One region of the Paenibacillus sp. YSY-4.3 genome, then DNA from elsewhere that is predicted to be linked to it. Evidence: riboswitches for the same ligand, from Rfam matches in the RefSeq annotation. Region 1 holds a riboswitch; each other region holds the start of a gene.
What was found. A riboswitch is a leader RNA that binds a small molecule or an ion and turns the genes downstream of it on or off. The one in region 1 is predicted to bind cyclic di-AMP.
Positions count from the first base shown of each region.

Region 2: linked by a shared signal. The riboswitch ahead of ACYUJT_RS21255 (KamA family radical SAM protein) and the one ahead of ACYUJT_RS24975 (C40 family peptidase) in region 1 are both predicted to bind cyclic di-AMP.
Region 3: linked by a shared signal. The riboswitch ahead of ACYUJT_RS20260 (3D domain-containing protein) and the one ahead of ACYUJT_RS24975 (C40 family peptidase) in region 1 are both predicted to bind cyclic di-AMP.
Region 4: linked by a shared signal. The riboswitch ahead of ACYUJT_RS17195 (TrkH family potassium uptake protein) and the one ahead of ACYUJT_RS24975 (C40 family peptidase) in region 1 are both predicted to bind cyclic di-AMP.

Region 1 is NZ_BAABMC010000016.1:28,252-33,990, forward strand. Features, by position in the region: gene ACYUJT_RS24960 (M1 family metallopeptidase) at 161-2,152, shown strand; gene ACYUJT_RS24965 (hypothetical protein) at 2,352-3,173, shown strand; cyclic di-AMP (ydaO/yuaA leader) riboswitch at 3,394-3,531, shown strand; gene ACYUJT_RS24970 (C40 family peptidase) at 3,537-4,028, shown strand; cyclic di-AMP (ydaO/yuaA leader) riboswitch at 4,230-4,368, shown strand; gene ACYUJT_RS24975 (C40 family peptidase) at 4,373-4,849, shown strand; gene ACYUJT_RS24980 (GNAT family N-acetyltransferase) at 5,175-5,672, shown strand.
Region 2 is NZ_BAABMC010000008.1:102,315-108,053, forward strand. Features, by position in the region: gene ACYUJT_RS21245 (MFS transporter) at 1-1,308, opposite strand; gene ACYUJT_RS21250 (winged helix-turn-helix domain-containing protein) at 1,396-2,547, opposite strand; gene ACYUJT_RS21255 (KamA family radical SAM protein) at 2,715-3,902, opposite strand; cyclic di-AMP (ydaO/yuaA leader) riboswitch at 4,036-4,185, opposite strand; gene ACYUJT_RS21260 (antibiotic biosynthesis monooxygenase) at 4,244-4,654, opposite strand; gene ACYUJT_RS21265 (ankyrin repeat domain-containing protein) at 4,651-5,064, opposite strand; gene ACYUJT_RS21270 (hypothetical protein) at 5,046-5,213, opposite strand.
Region 3 is NZ_BAABMC010000007.1:127,091-132,829, forward strand. Features, by position in the region: gene ACYUJT_RS20255 (polysaccharide deacetylase family protein) at 35-829, shown strand; gene ACYUJT_RS20260 (3D domain-containing protein) at 928-1,605, opposite strand; cyclic di-AMP (ydaO/yuaA leader) riboswitch at 1,608-1,789, opposite strand; gene ACYUJT_RS20265 (amino acid ABC transporter ATP-binding protein) at 1,955-2,677, opposite strand; gene ACYUJT_RS20270 (amino acid ABC transporter permease) at 2,664-3,338, opposite strand; gene ACYUJT_RS20275 (transporter substrate-binding domain-containing protein) at 3,451-4,257, opposite strand; gene ACYUJT_RS20280 (alpha-glycosidase) at 4,660-5,739, shown strand, end outside.
Region 4 is NZ_BAABMC010000005.1:98,048-103,786, forward strand. Features, by position in the region: gene ACYUJT_RS17190 (CPBP family intramembrane glutamic endopeptidase) at 1-1,253, opposite strand, end outside; cyclic di-AMP (ydaO/yuaA leader) riboswitch at 1,528-1,691, shown strand; gene ACYUJT_RS17195 (TrkH family potassium uptake protein) at 1,752-3,137, shown strand; gene ACYUJT_RS17200 (potassium channel family protein) at 3,153-3,821, shown strand; gene ACYUJT_RS17205 (DUF4052 family protein) at 3,910-4,584, opposite strand; gene ACYUJT_RS17210 (LysR family transcriptional regulator) at 4,729-5,634, opposite strand.

The DNA of each region.
Region 1 (5,739 bases):
TTCCTGAGCAGCTTTCGCCGAAGGCAGTTTCTGCGTGTTTTCTTTCCTTATAAGAATGCTTGTTCAGCCGACGTACACATTAATTTTATTTTAGCTAATAATCTCCCAAATGCAAACATATACATGCTGTAGATGCTTGTCAACAGGAGGTATCCATGGTATGACCCGTCGAACGATGATTATTAGTATTACTATCCTTACCCTATGTCTTTTTGGCGGTTCCATAATGTACATGCTTCATGACGACCCCACGGACGCCCCTTCATTTGCTCAGCAGCAGCAGGGCAAAACCGCCTCAGTAAAGGCTCCTTCTCCCCCGCAGGCGGAGAGTATACAGCAGCCGACGGCAGAAATACTTAGCAACCGGGTTACAGAATACCATATTGACGTCAAGCTGAATGAACAAGAACGAACGCTGACCGGCACCCAGACGCTATCCTGGACCCATCCAGGGAAAAAAACGGTGAACGAGCTTTACTTTCATCTATATCCCAATGCCTTCGCTTCCTCAGAAACTACTTTTATGAAGGAATCCGGTGGACGACTGCGTGGCGACACCATGCCGAAGAACGGCTGGGGCTCCATAGAGTTAACCGATATTCGGACGATGGATGGAATTTCCCTTCTGCACCGTATTCAGTATGTCCAACCCGACGACGGCAACGCCAATGACAGGACGCTTGCCAAGGTGCGTCTGCCGATGTCAGTGCAAGGCGGCGAGACCATTACGCTAAAAATCAATTTCACCGTGAAATTGCCCAAGATTTTTGCGCGAATGGGCACTGCCGGCGACTTTGTGATGGCTGGCCAGTGGTTTCCCAAGCTGTGCGTATACGAACCTGTCTCAAGAAGAGGAAGAAGTACGGAGGGCTGGAACCTGCACCAGTATCACGGTAACTCGGAGTTCTATTCCGATTTTGGCATTTACAGCGTGAATATCGACGTTCCAAGCGAGTATACGATAGCTGCCACAGGTTTTCCGACCAAACCTGCAATACAGCGGGGCGAACGTAAAATCATCCAGTATTATGCGGACGATGTGCATGATTTCGCCTGGGCCGCATCTCCAAACTTCATCTACGCTGAAGAGCCGTTCTCTTCAGAGGAGGTGCCAGGGGTCCGGATCAAGCTGTATTTGGATCCAGCCCATAAGGACTTGAAGGATCGTTACTTCTACGCCGCTAAGGTCGCATTGTCTAATTTCAGCAAATGGTACGGAAGCTACCCGTATTCCACTTTATCCATCATCGTACCACCCGCCGAAGGGAATGGCGCAGGGGGGATGGAGTATCCGACCTTGGTCACCGCCTTCGGGGCAACCAGCGATTCTCCGGGGTATGACGAGCTGGAGCGCACTGTGATCCATGAAATCGGGCATCAATTTTTTTACGGCATGGTGGCCAGCAATGAATTTGAAGAAGCCTGGCTGGACGAGGCCTTTACTTCCTATGCCGAAGACCGTTTGATGGAGCAGGAATTCGGAATCACGACCAGCCTTCCTATTCAAGCCGCATTGATCCACGATCCTAAGCCGCTGACTCAACCTTCCTGGGAATTCGGCACGGCGGATACTTACGCCAGAAATGTCTATCACCGCGGCAAACTCGTTCTTCTGGACCTCGAGCGGCAGATCGGTACCAAAGCCATGAATCGCACCCTGTCCCTCTATGCGCGCAAATATCGGTTCAAGCATCCGGCCACTGCGGATTTTCAGAGGGTACTCGAGCAAACGACGGGACGATCCTGGAAAGGTTATTTTAACCAGTACGTATACGGCGGAAAAATGGCGGACTATGCCATAGAGAACATTGACATATACAAGGTAGGGCAGGACAGCAATGCTCTGTACGAAGCCATCGTGGACATCACCCGCAAGGGTGGAACCTATCCAAAGGTGCCGATCCTCTTCACCTTCCAAGACGGACATACCGTTCGAAAGGTGCTGGATGGTAAGGAGGAGCATGCACAATTGAAGTTGACTTATAAGGAACCCCTCGCCTGGGCTATGCTCGACCCGGACTACACGCTGATGCTGGAGAACAAACATATTAATAACTACTTTAAGGCTAGTCTCGACGAGAAGGTCAGTACGCGCTCCAATATTATTGTAACGAAGCTGCTCGAAATGCTGACCGGTCCATTTCTGTGGTAGGCTGCTTCCGATGCGAGTTTTGTTCGGAGCTTATTCAGAGCGGTATTGCTCACAAAACTAGGTTTACGCTTCCGATGCAAGTTTTGTTCGGGGCTATTCAGAGCAGTATTGCTCACAAAACTAGGTATGCTTCCGATGCAAGTTTTGTTCGGGGCTATTCAGAGCAGTATTGCTCACAAAACTTTTAGGAGGGAATACCATGCCCTATATTCGCAATGGGTGGAGCAGCGTCAAAAGACAGTTCCCCTCCGTCATCATTCTGTTCCTGTATCAACTGCTGTGGGGAGTATTTCTATACCGGCTGGTCAATACGGCTGTAGTGCAAGTGCTGCACCGCTATCCCGACCCTCCCCCCCATGACCTGAGCCGGATGCTGTTTGTGATCGAGGGGCAAAATAGATTCTGGCAAATTCCCGAGGTTCATCATTACTTATGGATGATCATCGGCATGGTCTTGCTTCGCCTGCTGCTCACTCCTCTTGTCCATGCAGGAATATTATATGGACTGCTTCCTAGCGAGGATAGAGCGCCCGGCCTCCCGCTATTCAGAGGTATTCAGAAATTCTGGAAACCCGTGACCCTGTTCTACTTCCTGGAGCTTATTTTGATCCTGGTCCCTACGCTTTGGCTCCTACCCAGAGTATACACCGCCTTGGCACCCATTCTGCAGGGAAGCGGCCATATCTCGGTCGTTCTAGTCACTATCGCTTATGCTGTCGGCTGGCTCTGCTACAGCTGGTTCATACGCCAAACTGTACTGTTCCTGCAATTCGGCTACTTATTTAAAGGCAATGCCTGGCCGTCCCTGCTCCTTTGCTGGAAACATCTCCTGCCCGGCCTTGGCATCTCCTTTATCCTTGCAGCCTCTTGCTCTATCATATTCATCTTATTCGGCACGGCATCATGGGTCTGGACCGGTCTGCTGGCCCTCATTTTGCAGCAAACATACCCATTCTTCCGCAGTGTTTTCAAAATATGGAAAATATCCTCGCAATATTGTCTATGGCAACAAAAAAGTTAAAATTTCTTCATCTTCTCCCCTCCCTAGAGCCACAAGGCCTCCGCGCATGCGCGGAGGCCTTATTCTATGCTTACTATATAATTCTCGCAATTTAACCATTGCCAAATGATCCCTGCCTTGTTACAATAACAACAGTACTTTTTAAGTAACAGATTTGTAATCATTTCTGTCATAATTCACAAGATGCATGACAGCAGTGTCGAATAAGTTACACATGGTGTTAAAATCACAGCCGAATTCCCGTCACCAGGGAAACGGGGGAACCATTTTGGGTGAATTGATCTCGCTTCAGAGGGATCATAGGGGACCTTCAACCCGAACCCTTAAGCTAACCTCGCAGGCATTGGAAGGAGCATAACTTCTTTGAAGAAAAAGTTGGCTGTAGCAGCTATAAGTTTGTCCATCCTGTTCACCTTAGGGGCTGGCAGCGCTTTCGCAGACTCTAAACTGGATACAACTATTGATTCCGCACTGGGCACTAAATATGTATCTGGCGGTACGAGCACCGATGGCTTTGATTGTTCCGGATTTACCTCTTACGTATTCAAGAGCCTTGATATCAAGCTGCCTCGCACATCGGCATCCCAATACAATATGGGAACAGCTGTCAAGAAGGATGAGCTGAAGGCCGGGGATCTCGTATTCTTCAACACTTCCGGTAATGGAGTGTCCCATGTTGGCGTTATGGTTGATGGCGAGAGCTTCGCCCACGCTTCAACGAAGAAAGGGGTAATCATTACCAAATTAAGCGATGATTATTATGTCAAACGCTATGTCGGTGCCAAACGCATCATGAGCACGGACAAGTACGAAGAGGTTGCGGTTGATAGCCAAGATCATGACGATGTAGAATAATACGTCCAGAAAACCTGTAGAGTGGTTCCTTGCCGAACCCGCCTACAGGTTTTTTTATCCCTCAAAAGGCACAGGATAACTTTACCAACATGCTGCAGCAGAGCCTTTCTTGCAAAAGATGGCCGTTTTTGTTAGAATAACCAAAGTGATAAGTTACAATCTTGTCATCATTGTTGTAAGTCGTTTCGTTTCGGGTGCATACAACTAGATAAGCCGAATTCCCGGCACCCGGGAAACGGGGGAACCATTTATGGGTGAATTGATCTCGCTACATAAGAGATGATAGGGAACCTTCAACCGAATCCTTAAGCTAACCTCGCAGGCCTTGGAAGGAGCACAACATCTTGAGAAAGACTTTGACAGCAGCGGCGACGAGCTTGGCTATTCTTCTTACGTTGGGGACAGCAAGCGCATACGCCGACTCGAACACGACATTGAACAAGACGGTTAATGCCGTCTACGGAACACCTTACAAATTCGGGGGAACGACCACAAACGGTTTTGATTGCTCCGGATTTACAAGCTACGTCTTTAAGAAAATGGGTGTTAAGCTGGCCCGCGTATCGTCAGCGCAGTACAAGCAGGGTACGTCTGTTGCGAAGAATCAGCTTCAGGAAGGAGATCTCGTATTTTTTAATACGACCGGCAAAGGAGTATCTCATGTCGGCATTTATATCGGCGATGGAAAGTTCGCCCATGCCTCTTCTTCTAAAGGAATCCGTACCGATAAATTAAGCAACAGCTACTACAAGGAACGTTATGTCGGAGCGAAACGGATCCTAAGCAAATACGGCTATTCTACCCACGCCGCCCAATCCTAATCACCTAGCCCATTTATGTCTACTGCTTTTACATAGCCCGACAATTCCTGCCAGAATTGTCGCGGCTTTTTTATTAGGACTTAATCGCTCTATCTTATTAACGAAGCTTCAAGGAAAAAGGTTGCAGGCATACACGCCATAGGTACTATTTATCAACGCCCCACTAAACCGTTTTCACTATAAATAGATAACTCCGCCTCCCACGTTAAAAATCTCTCGGCCAGAGCCTTTACAATAAAATAAAATCCCGTTACAGTGTTGATAAAACGATCGCGCCGGCGAAGTTCCATGGCACGGCATTCCCATTTGTACAAGGAGGCGCAAGATGGATAAACGAGATATTCAGTTTAAAATCGTTCCTATGGAAGAACGCCATGGGGAAGCAATCAGTACTTGGCGCTACGACTCTCCCTATGATATCTATAGCTGGCTGCCTTGGGAACAAATGAAGGCTCTTGATGTTGAATTCGGCAATCCGGCCTTACGGGCCGAGCAGTATGTATCCATTCTAGACGAGGAAGGAAATTTGGCCGGGTTCGCCCAATATTTCCCCATGGAGAACGTCACAAGACTCGGGATCGGGATGAGGCCCGATTTATGCGGTCATGGTTTGGGTAAGTCCTTTGTATTAACGATTGTTAAAGAGGCGCAGCGACGCGCACCGTCCGACGTCATTGATCTTGAAGTGCTTACCTGGAATACGCGGGCTATCCGCGCTTATCAGAAATCGGGTTTTGTCATAACCGATCTTTACGAGAAAATGACCCCCGGCGCAATATCCAAGCCGTATTATTGCATGGTATATCGGGGTGAACGCTTATAGCCTGGCCTACAAAGCGTCTGGGAGCGCCTGCAAGGCGGTCTCAGGCATTTATGTGCCATTAAGGGGT
Region 2 (5,739 bases), on a different contig from region 1:
TTATAGAGCCTTCCCGGTTCCCTCGCCAGCAGCCGTGGCTGGATTGCGGCTTGACGCCGGCGCCGAAGCGCCCCATATCGCCGATCGGAACACAATACCCACAAGACCAATCAGCGCAGTGACAGCTCCAATAAGCATAAAAGCTTCGCCTGCCTGGACCGTCTTGATCAAAACGCCCCCAATCAAAGGTGCGGTAAGCATCACCAGGCTGACGATCGTGTTCTGAATGCCGAATACCCGGCCGATCATCTGCTCGGAGGTCTCTTTTTGCAGTATATAATTTTGCGTTACCATATACATGCCGTTGCCGATGCCGATCAGCGCCCCGAGTCCGAGAAGCAGCAGCACGCCAGTGCCTGGCGGACACAGCCCCAAAAGGGCGATTCCGGTTCCGATCAGCACATAGCCCCCGCCGAGTCCCCAGCCGTAGCCGACACGATTCAATCGATTAAGGATGACAAGCACGGCCACCGCCCCGGCTCCGATCGCGGACACCAGCCAGCCGATCAGCGATTCATTCGCGGAATCGATCGCACGCAGCAGCGTCGGAAACTGATAATCGATCATTAGCAGCGCGGTCAAGCCGACAAAGCCGAACATCATCGTATACAGCACTTTTTTGGCCTGAAAAAGATACAGCCAGCCTTCGCGCCAATTCTGCAGAAAAGCATCCAAGGCCCCATCGCGTCTGGAATTTCCCCTCTTCAACGGTTCCTCTGTATGATGGGAGACTGGAAGCGCGCGCAGCGAGATCAGCAGTACGGCCGACAGCAGCCTTGCTCCGGCATTAAGTATAATGCATGCCTGAGGCGACAGCGCTGTCAGCGTCATCGCGCCAAGCAGCGGGCCGGCCACCTTCGAGGACTGGTTCACCAGGCCATTGAAGGATGTCGCCTGAAACAGCAATGCCTGCGGCACGACCTGCCGGGTCAGCGCCTGCTGAGCAGGCACATGGAACACGCCGCAGGCCGCCCGCAGCGCCAGCAGCGGGAGCAGCCAGGCCATGTTGGGCGCAGCCAAAATGCATAGGGTGAGCCCGACGGTGATCAGATCGCAGACCATCATAAGCCGCGCTTTGCGCACCCGGTCCGCGACCGTTCCAGCGAAGGAGCCGAGCAGCACCGCCGGCAGCGCCATCGTCACCGGAATGAGGGCCAGCAGCATCGGGTCCGCGCCCCAGCGGTAGGCGACGAGCACCTGAATGGCCAGCGCGTCGAACCAATCGCCAAAGGAGGCGAGCGCATAAGCTGCAAACATATGCCTGAAGCTGCGGATTGATAACAGGGAGGAGCGTTCTTTTCGTGTCATAGGGCAATCTATCCTTTCGCATCTCTAGATACCCCTATCCTATCCCGTGATTGTCAGAGGATTATCAGACGGCCCTGCTGCAAGCGGCTATGACAAAGATAGCGCTCTGCCAATGATGGCTTCCATCTCCTTCTTATGCCTGGATAGCCCAAGCTCTTCATCTTCGGAATCATAGAGCGAGGCATATTTACGCTCCATTTCCAGGCCAGGATGTTTCCACGAGATATATCGCCTAATTTGACAGAGAGAAATGATCCGAAGCGGGACATTTAGCGACATCTCCAACACATCAAGCCCTTCGTCGAAGTGCTGCTCGGCCTCTTTCTCCCGGCCGCGTGCCATGTCCAGCAACCCCTGAGCGATGCGAAAACGGCCGATCTCTCGCAAATACGGCGTATCCTGAAGCAAGCCGGCCAATCGTTCCGCTACCTTATCCGCCAGCTCCAGTTCTCCCGCCAGCACGTAAACGTATATTTCCATAATGGCTACCGGCATGACGAAGCCGGTCAGTCCCTCCGCCTCAACCGTCATTCTCGTCTCTTCGAACCGCTGCATGGCCTCCATCGCAAGCCCGGCGTCGGCATACACCTCAAGAATGTTAAGAATACGCATTTCGCGATGCTCCTCCGGGGAGAGGACACGCCGCGAAATGGCCTGCTCACAATAGCGCAGCATCTGCCCAGGCTCCGGATTCATCCCACGGTATAGAATTAGCAACCAGTACAGCCGGGTTTGCAGCGGCAGGTCATTCGCCTCCAGGAACCAGGGGATATCGCCCTGAATAAATTTCAGATAAACGATATAGAACGGGTCCATCTCGAAGCCGAGAATGTCCTGCTGTGTCGCCAGAGCCAGCATCGATTTGCCTTGCCCGAACAGATGGTATTTCTTGAAAATGTCCCGTACTGAGGAATTGACCTCGCGATCGCCTACCGATGGATTCATCACGGATTTCGGCTCCCCGACGGTCAGGCTGTATCCGTATCCCCGCACCGTATTAATGCGGATATGCGCCCAAGGAGTCAGCTTCTTCCGCAGGCGATAAATATGATCATCGACCGTCCGCTCTACCGGGAACTCCATCGTCCAGACCTGGTCCAGGAGATGTTCGCGCGTAAATGCCCGGTCGCGGTGGCGATACAAAAATTGCAGCAGCGCGAACTCCTTCGCCAGCAGCTCGATGCTCTCGGCACCCCATTTTATTTTGTACCCGGAAGGATCGAATGTCAGTCTCTCCATAACTACCCCTTCTCCAAATGTCTTATTAGATTTATCATAATCTATCACCGCCATCCTGAGAAATGAAAAGCGTGCAAACGATCAGGATACAAACAAAAATCCCCGGAGGATGCAGCCAAATATTACTTCAGGCCGCTCCTCAGGGGATGGTCACTATGATTTATATGTTATAGCATAGCAGGCGTGCGTTTTCTCTTCTGCGGTAAATCGGGCATTTCGTTCACGGAGACAACTTCATCGGTCTTCTTCTCGGGCTGCCGCCAATACTGCTCATTGCCGGGAAGATCGTCAAACCAAGCCGCATCCTTAGGGCAATCGAGGATCATCAATTTGCCGTAATCCCCGTCGCGGGACTGGTGGTACTTCAAATAGGCCTTGCCGTTTTCAATCGCGAGAATTTCGATCTTGCCGGACGTATGGCTCATCGACAGCCTGACTCGTTTACCCAGACCGGATGTCCGCGCCTTTGCCTCCTCGACGATCCGATAGACCTCTTCCAAGGAAAGGACGAAATCACGGTTCCCCGCTACCGGCCTGTTCACGAAGAAGTAGTAAGGCGTAACCCCTGCCCAAGACAGCTTATCCAGCAGCTCGCCAAGCACTACAGGGTCATCGTTAATGCCTCTCAGCACCGGGGTCTGGTTGACTACGATCGCGCCGGCCTCATGCAATGCCTGAAAGCCGCGTCTCGCTTCCTCCGTAATCTCGCGCGGATGGTTAATATGGGCCATAACGTAAATGCGCTGCTCCGGCGTAGAATAGGTGCGGATCACATCGAGCAGCTCCTCGTCCTCGTAAATGCGCATGGGATTGAACACGGGAATCTTCGAGCCGAGACGAATAATTTTAACGTGCTCAATTTCACGCAGCTGGGCAAGGATGCCCCGCAGTTTCTCCGTGGCTAGAATAAGGCTGTCCCCGCCAGTCAACAGGACGTTGTTGATCTCGGGATGCTTGGCGATATAATCGATTCCCGGCTGCACATCGGACATGGCCTCCTTCACGTCGTTGCGGAACAGGCGCTTGCGGAAGCAATACCGGCAGTACGCGCCGCATACCTCTGACACGATCAGCAGGGCGGTCGTCGTATACTTGTGCTGACATCCCGGCACAACGTAGTTGGTATCCTCGTCGGAAGCATCCCAGCGGCCATACTCCTCGAGTTCCCCCTCATTTGGAATGACCAGCTTGCGAATGGGATCCTGAGGATCATTCCAGTCGATCAGGTTCAAGTAATAATCGTTCACCCGAAATACGAATTTCTCCGTAATCGGTTTCAAACGCTCGCGCTCCTCTTCCGGAATCATAGTCAGTCTGTCCAGATTCGTAATGTACTTCGTTTTAGTCTTTGTCATTGTACATCCTCCTTCCTAGTAATCAACAAAAAAGACCCCGGATCGGGGTCCTAGACACAGCTGCGCCAGCAAGGGTCAGAAGACAAAAATAGACCCTAAAATAGGGTCTAAGAGACGTAATAAATAATCATATAACAGACCCATCCACTGCTGACGAGGTTAGCTGACGGACTCGGGTAAGATGGTACCCTACACCTCATAGGAATGAGTGATTCGCCCCAAAAAAAAGAACTGGTTCCCCCGCTTTCCTGGCTATCACCAAGAAACTAAGCGTGTGTCTATGATACGGTGTACTGACGGGATTGTCAACCTTAGGGTAATTAACAAGAGAATTGGTATAATTATAAAATTCTTAAAATTTGACGGTTAATGTTATTTTCTGTCATGGGACCGGCCATCCCCCGTTCCGGTTCAAACTTTTGCCGCAGCGGCCTATACTGCGCGGCTACTTCATAAGTCGCCAGCTCGGAGCCAATGAGTTGGCTGACTTCCGGCTTAAGCTCTCTAAACTTGCGGTGGAGCGTTCGCGCTGCTCTGCTCGTTAACCACTTCTCAAAATACCATCGATCCTCCCAAGTAGTGCAAACCTGCAGCTCATCGTATTCCGGGCAATTATCTCTGATCAGCACTTCCATGAACAGGAATCCTTCAAAAGCATGGACCGATATGGGCGTTCTGAAGCGAGCCAGCACTTCGTTTGCTTTGCCTTTTCGGACCCGGATGATCTGGATGGCCTTCATCATCACCATCATTTTCCGACCACCTCTTTCGATAGGAATATACTTAAATACTCATAGACGAAAATGGCAGCATTCCCACCGGCCTCGGCGTGACGGATCAGCGATATTCCGTGCGGCCCCTTAGCATAGACGGTCTCGGGATGATTCTCCACGATCGCTTTTACGACGTTCAGTTCTCCAAGCATAGCTGCAGCGAAAATATCCATTCGTGCCCCGTGCGCCAGCAGCAGTCTTGCAATGCTGAAATTCCCGGTATGCGACGCGGCGCCGAGGGCGCTCTCCCAATCGCCGCTCCCCCAATCGATGACCGCATGCACAAGTGCGGGCTCCTGTTTGAGCAGCCTTGCAACCGCATCATAATCTCCATGCGCGGCCACGATAAATTCCCGTACCAGCTCATGATTTAAAGGCCCTCTTGGCATGCGTTCCCCTCCTTGTCCGTTCTCTGCGAACCTCTCGTTCTCTGCTTCTGCCCATCAACAGTCTCCCATTGCCGCTCAGCCTCTCTTCGGCAAACCGCCGCACTGATAATCAGAAGCCATGATATATATACCAATGAAGTTTGATTCATCTCAATTCCTCCACCTACGTAATTGATAACCATTCTCAACGATTGATCAATTCCATTTTATTGATAATGATTCTCATTGTCAATAAGGTGAGGTGGAAACATTTGAACAGATTATTCTACAAAACTACCTAAATGGTCACTTTCGCCGGAAAATTCCTGCGCTTTCGCCATAAGACTCCAGTTTAATTATGGGGCCATGTAAATAAATTAGTAGTTGTTAGTGCCTTGACTGTTGGGACGGTGGTTTGTTAGAGATTGTTAGATCGTTGGTGGCGGCCATCCATCCAGCTCCCTGGTTTTACGAGGTCATTTAAAAACTAAATGTATTTTATACAGCTAGTTAAGCTCTTATATAAGAAATACATGCGCTAAATGTAAAACATGCAGTTAGTTTGCCTGAATGGAGCCAATTCGTCGAAATCGCTTAAAACTAAATGTAGATTTTGCAGTTAATGCCCTCTAACACGGCCAAAACCGCTAAACTAACTGTATGAAATACATCTAGTTACCTTATCCTGACCATCTA
Region 3 (5,739 bases), on a different contig from region 1:
ATAACAATTCAGCGATCAAAGGAGAAGGTAATCCATGTCCAAACTCATCAAGGCGCCGCTCGTATGGCTAATGTGCCTGGCGCTTGTTACGGGAATGACCCCCGCATCCGTCGAACCCGTGCCAAATCCGGAACCCACCTCCTCCGAACAAACCGTGAATGCCGAAGCAAAGCCGTTAACGCTGGGAGAGCTCCGGCGGAAATACTCAGAAACGTTTAAATTCAGCGGTCCTGAGGTTAAGCAGGTCGCCCTGACCTTCGATGATGTTCCCGATCCCCGCTTCACCCCGAAAGTACTGGATATACTGAAGAAGAACGGCGTAAAAGCCACTTTTTTCGTCGTTGGCAGCCGGGCGAAGAAGCATCCTGAGCTGCTGCGAAGAATTCACCGTGAAGGACATATCGTCGGCAACCATTCCTACAGCCACCCTTTGTTTAAGAAGAAATCCGTCCAAGAATTCAAAAGTGAAATTGAGCGAACTGAGAAAGTGATCGAACGGATTATCGGCTATAAGCCTCGCTTCATTCGTCCGCCCTACGGAGAAATTAATGAGGATCAACTCAAATGGGCCAAGCAGCAAGGCTACAAAATCATTAACTGGAACGTCGATTCTCTCGATTGGAAAGCGCTCAGCAAAGAAAAGGTAAAACGTAACGTGCTCAGCGCCGTCGGGCCGGGATCGATTGTGCTGCAGCATGCCGGCGGCGGTACGGGTTCCAATTTGACGGGAACCATCGAAGCCCTGCCCGATATCATCAAGGTGCTGCGGAACCGTGGCTACCGCTTTGTAACGATCCCCGAGCTGCTATCTTATAAGAAAGCTTTGTAAGCGGACATTGCTTGCAATGCAAAAAAGGACTTCCATGCGGATCTCGCAGTGGAACGTCCTTTTTAAGATAAATAGTTTAAATCGTGACCAGGCTGATATTAATCCAAAATATAGAGCGTGACATCCTGAAAACCGAACTCGTTAACCTTCTGCGGGCTCGCCGGAATGAATATATCAATCCGGTCGCCTTTGATTGCGCTGCCCTGATCGGTTGCCGTGGCGACGAATGCATTTTTCGGCAAATCGGAATGGCTGTGTCCAGTGACTAGCACTTTCGTGCCCATCGGAATGACATTTGGATCAACAGCGATCGTTCCGAGCTTCAAAGGATTGCCGTAGTAATCGACGGCGCCCCATTTCCCATTTTCACTGGCTGCTGCGGAGTAAGCCGTAGCTTTGACTTTTTTCGTAGATTTGTAGTTAAACGATTTGCCCCAAGCCTGCACTACCCGGTCCGCAGAAAATACCTTAAGCGTGGACAATGTTTGGATTTCGCTGCCCGAAGCAGAAAGCGCCTGCATGTTTTGACCTGGAATCGTAATTTTCAAGCCCTCGTAAATATTCGTTGCTTCTATGCTTGGATTAGCTTGCATAAGCTTGTCCAAATTGACTCCGTACTGCTTGGCGAGAAAATAGAAGGTATCTCCACTCTTTGCCGTATGTACTGAATCCGCATATGCTGGCACGGCATGCAGTGCTCCCAACAACCCTGCTGCAATCACCGCAGTCTTAATCCCCATCCCCAATTTATGAAGACCTTTACGCTGTTTAAACATGATGCTCCTCCTTTAACTTTGCCTGCGGAGTTAGTTGTCGGATTCGGAAAAAAGGATAGCTCCCGGCGCCGGATTATGTAGCGCTTCACCCCGAGACAAGCCAAGCTGTTACCTTTGCATTTGCATCGCTTGTCATAAATCGTCCCCCGCACCTGCCTTAGCAGTGTTTCGGCCGTTATGAATATATCACAACTTTGTAACCTATGGGCCATGCAAATGTTACCAATGGTATAAAAACCAACATTTATCAAGGAAATACAATGACGGAAACCATGACAAAAAATTTAATTTTTACCCGCCAACGCAAAAAGGCATGACCAGTCGGTCATGCCTTTGCCAATCTATCTAATTACAAAACTTTGCTTAAGAAATCCTGAGTCCGCTGATTCCGCGGCGAACCGAACACCTGCTGCGGGGTGCCCTGCTCGATGATAACGCCTTGATCCATAAACAAGATGCGGTCGCCCACCTCGCGGGCGAAGCCCATTTCATGCGTAACGATTACCATCGTCATACCGCCCGTCGCCAGCTCCTTCATGACTTCAAGCACCTCGCCCACCATCTCGGGGTCAAGTGCGGAAGTTGGCTCGTCAAACAGCATCACATGCGGCTCCATCGCCAGGGCGCGGGCTATGGCAATGCGCTGTTTCTGGCCCCCCGACAATTGGGACGGATAAGCCTTGCTCTTGTCTTCCAGTCCAACCTTGCGCAATAGTAAAAGCGCAAATTTTTCTGCGTCCTGCTTGGTCTGCTTTTTTACCTGGACTGGAGCCATCATGACGTTCTCAAGCACCGTCTTATGAGGAAACAGATTAAAATGCTGAAACACCATCCCCATCTTCTCGCGGGTTTTGTTAATATTATGACTCTTGCCGGTAATAAGCTCTCCCTCGAAATAGATTTCACCGCTGGACGGCTCCTCCAACCGGTTCAAGCAGCGCAGGAACGTGCTTTTTCCAGATCCGCTCGGCCCGATGACGACGACGACCTCGCCGCGGTTGATTTTCAGGTCAATGCCTTTTAAAATATGCAGCTGACCGAATTTTTTATGCAAATTTTTAACGGTTATCACTAGCCTGCAACCTCCTTTCGAAACGACCCAAAATGCGGGAAAGCGTAAAAGTTACGATAAAATACATCACAGCAACGATCAGGAACGGCATCATGCCGTTATACGTAATCCCTTGAACAGCACCCGCCTGGAACATAATCTCGGTCACCCCGATAAAGGATACGATCGACGATTCCTTGACGATAACGACGAACTCATTGCCGATGGCCGGCAGCACGTTTTTGATCGCCTGCGGAATAATAATGAAACGCATCGTTTGTCCCTGCGTCATCCCGAGCGAACGCGCCGCTTCGCTCTGACCTCGGTCCACACCCTGAATGCCCGCACGGAATATTTCCGCCAAATAAGCCGAGCTGTTAATGGACAGCGTAATTGCTCCTGATTCGATTGGACTGAAGGCAATGTCGAACATGTATGACAAGCCGTAATGAATGATCATCAACTGCACAAGCATCGGCGTCCCGCGTAGAAACTCAACCCAGGCATGCCCGATAAATCGTACGATCCCCCATGGCGACATCCGGATCAAAGCGACGAGCAATCCGAGTATGAATCCGAATAATACGCCTAACGCAGCAAGCAATAACGTGTACTGCAGCCCAGTTAGAAAATAACTGCGGTATTCCCAAAACATCGTTCCAAACTCAGCAAAAAAGTTCATAACCTATCATACCTCCAATTAAAGCGCCCATTTCTTAAAAAAACAGAAAAATAGCGAAATTGCTCCGCTATTTTCTGCCAAGTTGTCTTATCATCGCATAGCCAACGCCAAGTTATCTAATGGACAGATCGCTGGCTTCTTGCACGAATTTCTCAATACTGCCGTCCTGAATCAGACGATCCAATGTGGCATTCACTTGATCAAGCAGCTCCTTATTGCCCTTCTTAATGCCTACGACGTAGCCTTCATCCTCAGTTACCGGCTCCGCATCCGTAATGACGATACCATCCACGTTCTTCACGAACGATTCGGCGACAGGCCCCTCAATAATTGCGACATCTACGCGGCCCGAGTTTAACTGCATAATGATGTCAGAAATCTTCGCCAGGGAGGTTAGCTTCGCACCCGGAATATCTTTGGCGATGTCCTCCTGGATCGAACTCTTCTGAACGCCGATCTTGAGGCCTTCCAGCGATTCAAGCGTAGAATATTTATCTTTATCCGCCGCGCGCGCTACGACAGCTTGCTTAGCGTTGTAATAGATTTGCGACATCTCGATTTCTTTAGCACGCTCAGGTGTCGGGCTCAATCCGGAAATGACCATATCCACCCGGCCACTGCCGAGCTCATTAAGCAGAGAGGAGAATACCATATCCTTGATCTCGAGCTCTGCCCCTATATCCTTAGCGATTTCTTTGGCAATCTCTACGTCAAAACCGACGATTTGGTCTTCCCCTTTATCGTTCTTGATATGGAACTCATATGGCGGGAAGTCGGCGCTCAATCCGAGAACCAGCTTCTTTGCCCCTGGCGCATTAGTTCCCTGCGAGCTGTTCTTCGCTTCCTTATCTTGTCCGCAAGCTGCCAGCATAGTCGTAAGCAGCAGCACCGCCATCAATAATGTACCCCATTTTTTCATTAATCTCTCTCCTTGCTAGTTATAAAAATTATCATCGTCTCATGATTTCACTGGGCTAATTATAGATCATTATGCATATATATGCAAAAGAAATTTTCGACAATTTTCTTTCATTTTTTATTCATCTATTATACCCACGGTCAATTGCCCTTCTTCATGCTACATAGTCAGTACACGAGTAGGACATTCACAATTACCATTCGAATCCATATTTCAACCCACTCATTTCAGTTCATTGATAAAAGCAATGAGCTTCATCACACTATCGCGTTACCTTAATCAACCATTTTATGCATGCAGAACCGCGAATTCATGGCCTCCCCTTATTCAGGGAATAATGGTTCATACCAAGGGAGATTTGTTTATTAATTAGCTGTAGTACGATGTTAAGGAGGTGGCCGCATGCTGCTTGAAGCTTTGTACCACGTGCCTCGCGATAAATGGGCTTATGCTTATAATCCGACAACGATTCATTTGCGTGTGCGCACCAAAAGAGACGATATACAGCAAGTATTCGCCATGACCGGGGACAAGTATGACTGGCAAAGGACCTATCAGGAATTCGCCATGGAAAAAGCAGCTCATGACGCGATGTTCGATTACTGGGAAATCGCCGTGAAGCCTAAATTCAAACGGCTCTCCTACGCCTTCAAACTTGTAGCGGGCAGCGAAACGGTTTATATGCAGGACAGCGGGATTGGACATGAGCCGCCCACTCCGCCGGGCGAGCTGTATGAATTTCCTTACATTCACGAAATCGATGTCTTCAAAGTCCCGGAATGGGCCAAAGAGGCCGTGTTTTACCAAATTATGCCCGAGCGTTTTGCAAACGGCGACCCGTCCAACGATCCTAAGCCAACCGAACCCTGGGGAGGAACGCCGAAAATTGACAATTTTTTTGGGGGCGACCTGCAAGGAGTTCTCGATCATCTAAACGATTTACTCGACCTTGGCGTCAACGCCATTTATTTTACGCCGCTATTCGCCTCTCCCTCCAATCACAAATACGACACGGTCGATTATAAAAATGTCGACCCTCATTTCGGGGACAACGCGCTATTAAAGCAGTTAGTCGCGTCCTGTCATGAAAAGGGAATTCGAGTTGTGCTCGACGCCGTATTCAACCATTGCAGCGAGCAATTCCCTCCGTTTCAGGATGTGCTGAAGCATGGGCAGGAATCTAAGTATATCGACTGGTTCCATATTAACGAATTTCCAGCGTCCATTAAGAACGGCATTCCAACTTATGATACGTTCGGCTTTTTTGGAAATATGCCGAAATTCAACACTGCGAATCCTGAAGTGAAGGATTATTTGCTTGGCGTAGCCGAATATTGGATCAAAGAAATAAATCTTGACGGTTGGCGCCTTGACGTCGCTAATGAAATTGACCATCATTTTTGGCGCGATTTCAGGAAAGTCGTCAAAACGGCCAATCCGGAAGCTTATATTATCGGAGAGGTATGGAGCGATTCCCTTAAC
Region 4 (5,739 bases), on a different contig from region 1:
ACGGGGTAAATCATGTTGTAGGCCGACTGGGAGGCGTCAGTCGTTGACCAGGTGCCGAATGTCCGCTCCAGGATGAAAAAAATGACCGATTGCGCCCCGAGCAGGACTAAGGCCCACAAATAAGCGCTTTGCATTGAGAACAGCACATGCCGTCCGTATTCCGGTTCTTTGGCTCTGGCCCATAGATTCAGCCCCTGCTTGCGCCAGAGTCCGTCTCCTCCGATCAGGGAGAAGTAAATGGAGGCCGATATAACCAGGGTGAGTGCGCCCTGCACGATGAAGCCAATGATCAGAATGCCGGTTCCGAGCCCGTCCTTCTGCAGCAGCGGAAGCATGTTAACCGCTCCGACCATCGAGAAAACAAAGTAAGCAGAGGACAGAACCAGGCCTCGTAGGAAAGAAGAGAACGGTCTAGTCTTCACACTGTAGATGATCGCCAGAATACCGAGCACGAAGGTGAACAGGGCATAGCCGACCCAGGTGAACCAGTTGGCCAGCTTCTTTTGGCCTTTTACATAGTCCAGGTGACCGGCAGGAGGATCGAAGTAAGCCTGCATGGAGGAGACGCTTCCGTCTTCGAAGCGGAATTCGATCAGCCCGCGGGACAGGCCGGCTTCAAAACCGGGTACCCCGTAGATAAGCCCTGATTCGCTTTCTGCGCTCTCGATCTTCAGCTTAGCGGGATCAAAGTTAAACGCTTTAAGGTAAGGAGCGGCAAGGCTAGCTTTGTCTTCGGGCGTCAGGCCACCTTCCGTTACCAGCAAGCCCTTGCCGCCCTCTATGCCTTGCTTCTGAAGCAGCTCTCTGGTGGCGCTGCTATAGGTCTCAATGCGTTCGAATCCGGCTACATTGCCGCCATACATGTTAACGTCCACAGTTAAGGCGCTAAGGATACCGCCGGGTTGTTCGAAACGAACGCGAAACACCTCAAGCGGAAACTGCTCATCGTAATTTTTCATATAAGCATTCATTAGATTTTCGTGGGACAAATAACCATATATATCCGATCGAGATTCGTATGTAACTATAGCATGGTCCAATGATACAGGCAGCTCCAGCGTGGAGGCGGCAAATTCGGCAGCGAGTTCCTTCGCCTGCTGCTTCGTGATCGTCTTCTGAATTTGCTGCAACGAATCCGGCGTGGCCATCGGCAGAATCTGTACGGCTAGAAAAATGAGGAAGCCTACGGCGGCCAGCACCCGAAGAGTGTTGCGCTTCGGCGCTCGCCCTGGAGACGAAAAGACTGATAACATTCAAAAACCCCTTTGCAATAGTGTAAATGGATATCATTGTAAAGATACCATAAGCCTTGAGCAATCGCCAGAAAGCGAACGAGCAAGGGTAGTAAACAGGCAATAATTCCGCAAAAATACAGCATGACTCAGAGAATGAAGGGTGGCAAGCTCCGTTTCAGGCGGCAAAGGTTATTTTCATGGTATTTCGGGTAAATCAAGCTTTGTAGTGAACGTTAATTAAGCTTATAATCCAATTCATAGAGATGGGATGAAAATGAAATGAAAGATATGAAAAGAATATCAGCCGAATTTCCAGTGGAAAACGGGGGAACCAATTTTTTGGGGTGAATTTCTCAGGCCCTGCACGGACGCGAAAGTCCGGCGCAGGAGGTGAATAGGGCTGCTGTGCAGGCCCGAACCCGTCAGCTAACCTCGTAGGCGTACTGCAGCAGGAACCATAACCGAAAGGGCTCTGGATTTCCAGTGCTTTTTTCTTTTGCCAAAGTGTCCATAATAATGGGTATTAATATTCAGATATGCAGATCAAGACAAGAAGAGGTGAGCAGGGTGCCGTCACGATGGTTTAAATTATCTCCACCGCGTATATTGGTACTCGGTTTTGCAGCGATTATTTTGATCGGGGCGCTGCTACTAATGACGCCGCTCGCCAATACGACCGGGGAATCCCTTTCTTTCGTAGACGCGTTGTTTACGGCGACCTCTGCCACTTGCGTTACCGGACTTATCGTACGTGATACGGGAACTTATTTTTCGACATTCGGCCAAATCGTGATTATTACGCTTATTCAAATCGGGGGACTCGGTTTCATGACGATGGCGACTCTCTTCTCCCTTGTGTTCAAGCGGCGGATTTCGCTGCGGGACCGCCTTCTGCTGCAGGAGGCGATGAATCAGAATACGATGGAGGGCATCGTCCGCCTCATTCGCAAGGTGCTAATGTACTCCTTGATCATTGAGGCTAGTGCTGCCGTATTGTTTGCGATTCGCTGGGCGTTTGACATGCCGTTTGGACGGGCCGCTTACTATGGAATTTTTCATGCGGTTTCTCTGTTCAACAACGCTGGCTTCGATTTGTTCGGAAATTTCCAAAGCCTGACGGGGTATGTGGACGATCCGCTCGTTAACTTCGTAGCGATGTTCCTGGTCGTATCGGGCGGCCTCGGCTTTATCGTGCTGTCCGAGCTCGCGGACTTCCGCCGCAGCCGTAAGCTGTCGCTGCATTCCAAAGTAGTTCTGTCCATGACGGGGGCGCTTATTGTCATCGGGGCTATCGTGATCTTCATATTTGAATTTACCAATGCGAGAACGATGGGATCGTTGGATTGGAGCGGGAAAATATGGGGCTCGTTCTTCCAATCCGTCAATTCTAGAACGGCCGGTGCGAACTCGGTAGATATCGGGGCACTTCGCCAGGCCACCCAGTTCTTCATGATCATCCTGATGTTCATCGGCGCATCTCCTGGCTCGACGGGCGGCGGGATCAAAACGACGACGTTCATGATTTTGGTAGGCGCGGTCATCTCCATGATTCGCGGCCGCAATGATTTGGTGTTATTCCGTTATCGCCTGTCCCAAGAGCGGATTTTCAAGGCGGTGACGATTACGATGCTCGCCCTGTTCCTGATCATTGCAGTAGCGATGGTGCTGTCGACCACCGAAGATGCGAGCTTCCTGAGCATTTTGTTCGAGACGACGTCCGCTTTTGCCACGGCAGGTTTAACGATGGGGCTGACGCTGGATTTGACCGATATCGGCAAAGTCATTTTATGCTTCATGATGTTTACTGGCCGCTTGGGTCTTTTGACGTTGGCTTATGCGCTTGGTCCGAAGAAGGGGAAGGAATTGTACCGCTATCCCGAAGGGAAAATGATTATAGGATAGGAGTTTGACCAATCAATGAAAATGCAGCAGTTTGTGGTAATCGGCCTGGGGCGCTTCGGCTCCAGCCTAGCGCTCGAGTTAATGGATTTGGGGTACGAGGTGCTCGGCATCGACTTGAACGAAGAGCTGGTGAACGACATGAGCGCTTATTTGACCCATGCCGTCATGGCTGACGCTACGGATGAAGAGGTGCTGAAATCGCTAGGCGTCCGCAACTTCGATTGCGGCATCGTGGCGATCGGCAGCGATATTCAGATGAGCATACTGACGGCGATTCTGCTCAAGGATTTGGGCATCAAGCAGGTTGTCGCCAAGGCGATTTCTGTCCTGCATGGCCGGGCACTGGAGAAGCTTGGCGTGGACCGGGTTATTTTTCCGGAGAGGGATATGGGGGTTCGCGTTGCGCATCAGCTTGTGACTCCGAATTTGCTCGATTACATCGAGCTGTCGAAGGAGTATAGCATCGTCGAGCTGAGGGTACCTGAATGCCTTGCCGGAAAGACGCTGGGCGAGATCAATCCACGCGTGAATTACAGCTGCAGCATAGTTGCTATCCATAAGCAAACGGGAGTCATTGTTGCCCCTACCGCGATGGATGTGCTGAATGACGGAGATATTATGGTCATGATCGGTTCTAATGAGAATATCGATAGATTTGAAGCTGTCATTAACGAGGACGAGTGATCGATAAAATAGTAAAGGAAGCTGCAGTCCAGCCGGGAGGGTCGGATGCAGCTTCCTTTATATTTGGTGTTTTATTTGGTGCGTTATTTTAAGCGGACTTTACTTCAGCGCTTCGGTATAGCCACCAGCAGATGAAGGCCGCGCCGATGGAGATGGCGATAGCGAAATGGGGAGGGAGGATATCCACCAGCGTTTTGGCCGTCGCATCGATGAGAGTAGGATTGTTCGTACGAAGAGCATCTAAACTCAAAATATAAACAATGATCAATCCAACGCCCCAGAACAAGCCGAACCGATACATCAAGGTACTCGTCAGAAAGAACAGTATGGCCAGAAGGAAGTAGACGGCAGTTTGCGGATACCATAGCATGCCATATGAAATGACGGTAGTGCTCGGACCGAAACTGATCAGCGGGAGCAGTTGCTTGAGCGCTACCATGAGGAGCGTCTGTACAAGGGATACCGCTATGCTGAATGCAGCGAAATAAATCAGGCTGCTCCAATAGTACTGCTTGCGCGTATAGCCCAAGCCCATTAGCCGCGGGAAGGAATTGACGGCTGTAATATAAGCGATTAGCAAGATGAAAATTGAAATTGCAGCAAAATTATTATTTATGACTAATGCCATTGCATTTTCGGGCTCATATATGCCGTATCCGGCAATCAGCCAAAAATCAAGGAACAGTAAAATAGCTCCAAACCACAGCAGCCGCTTGCGGTTATCATGCCAATGGAAGGCAAGCTGGCTACGAAACGTTCTCATGGATAGACACCTCCGAACTTGTTGGTTGGTTCCTCGCGGATGAAATGCATCATCGAGGAAGGGCTCCAACTCGTTGTTATACCCCATTTCTAGTCTCGTGAATCATCGTAAAGCGCAACGTTAGTACAAATAATGGGGCTTTATTTATTCCAGCTCCAAAGCATCGACCAGACTGTCCTTGATGTCTTTGATCCAATCTTTGGTCTCTTGGGTCAGCTCTGAGCTGCTGCCATAGATGAGACAGGTCTCTCGGCGCGTCTGTTCCAGCTCTTTCATAGGCAGGGCCACCAGCTCATTGTCTTTCAGCAGCTGGGGCCTTAAATAAGATTGCGGCAGCAGCGCGGCGGCCCGGCACGTTGGGAGAAGACGGACGATCGCTTCGAAGGAGTCGATTTCCATCCGTACGTCTGGAATGATGCCATAGCGCCCAAAGAGGTCATCAATCAACTTCCGGTACCAGGTCCCTTTGGAGAAAATGATCATGGGCAGTCCGTTCAAATCCTCCATGGCTGCCGGCTTGCCTCCTGCCAGGGCATGGTTCCGCGGGACGACCAGCTCCAGATGATCTTGAAACAGGGTGATGCATTTCAAGCCCTGCTCAGAAATCGATGAAGCGACAACGCCAAGATCGACCTTTTTGTCGCGGACATAGGAGACGATTTCATGTGTTTTGCCGGTAACGAGTTTCAATTCGATATCCGGTGACTTATTCATCAACACAGTCACAAGTGGCGGGAGAGTCGTCTGGATCGTCGTCAGACTCGCTCCCAGCGTGACGACTCTCCGCTCGGCCGTCTTGAAGCGGGATACCGATTGCAGGAAATGCTGATGGCGCTGCCGCTGCTCAAGGGCATAGATATATGCCTCCTGGCCGACGCGGGTCAGCTCAAGCCGCTTGCCCTTGCGGTCGAATAGCGCCACGCCCCATTCCTCCTCGAGCTTGGCTATTTTGCGCGATAGGGCAGGCTGCGACAAATTCAGCAGCTTTGATGCTTTATTCAAGCTGGACTGCTCGACGACAGTGGTGAATACGAGTAAATCTTCCATCATAGGTAACATCCCTCCGAGTGTTAGCCGTGCATTTATATTATATTGAAAAAAGACTGATTTCTTAGATTGATTATTACGCATATTAAATAGGAAGTTTATGCTTGT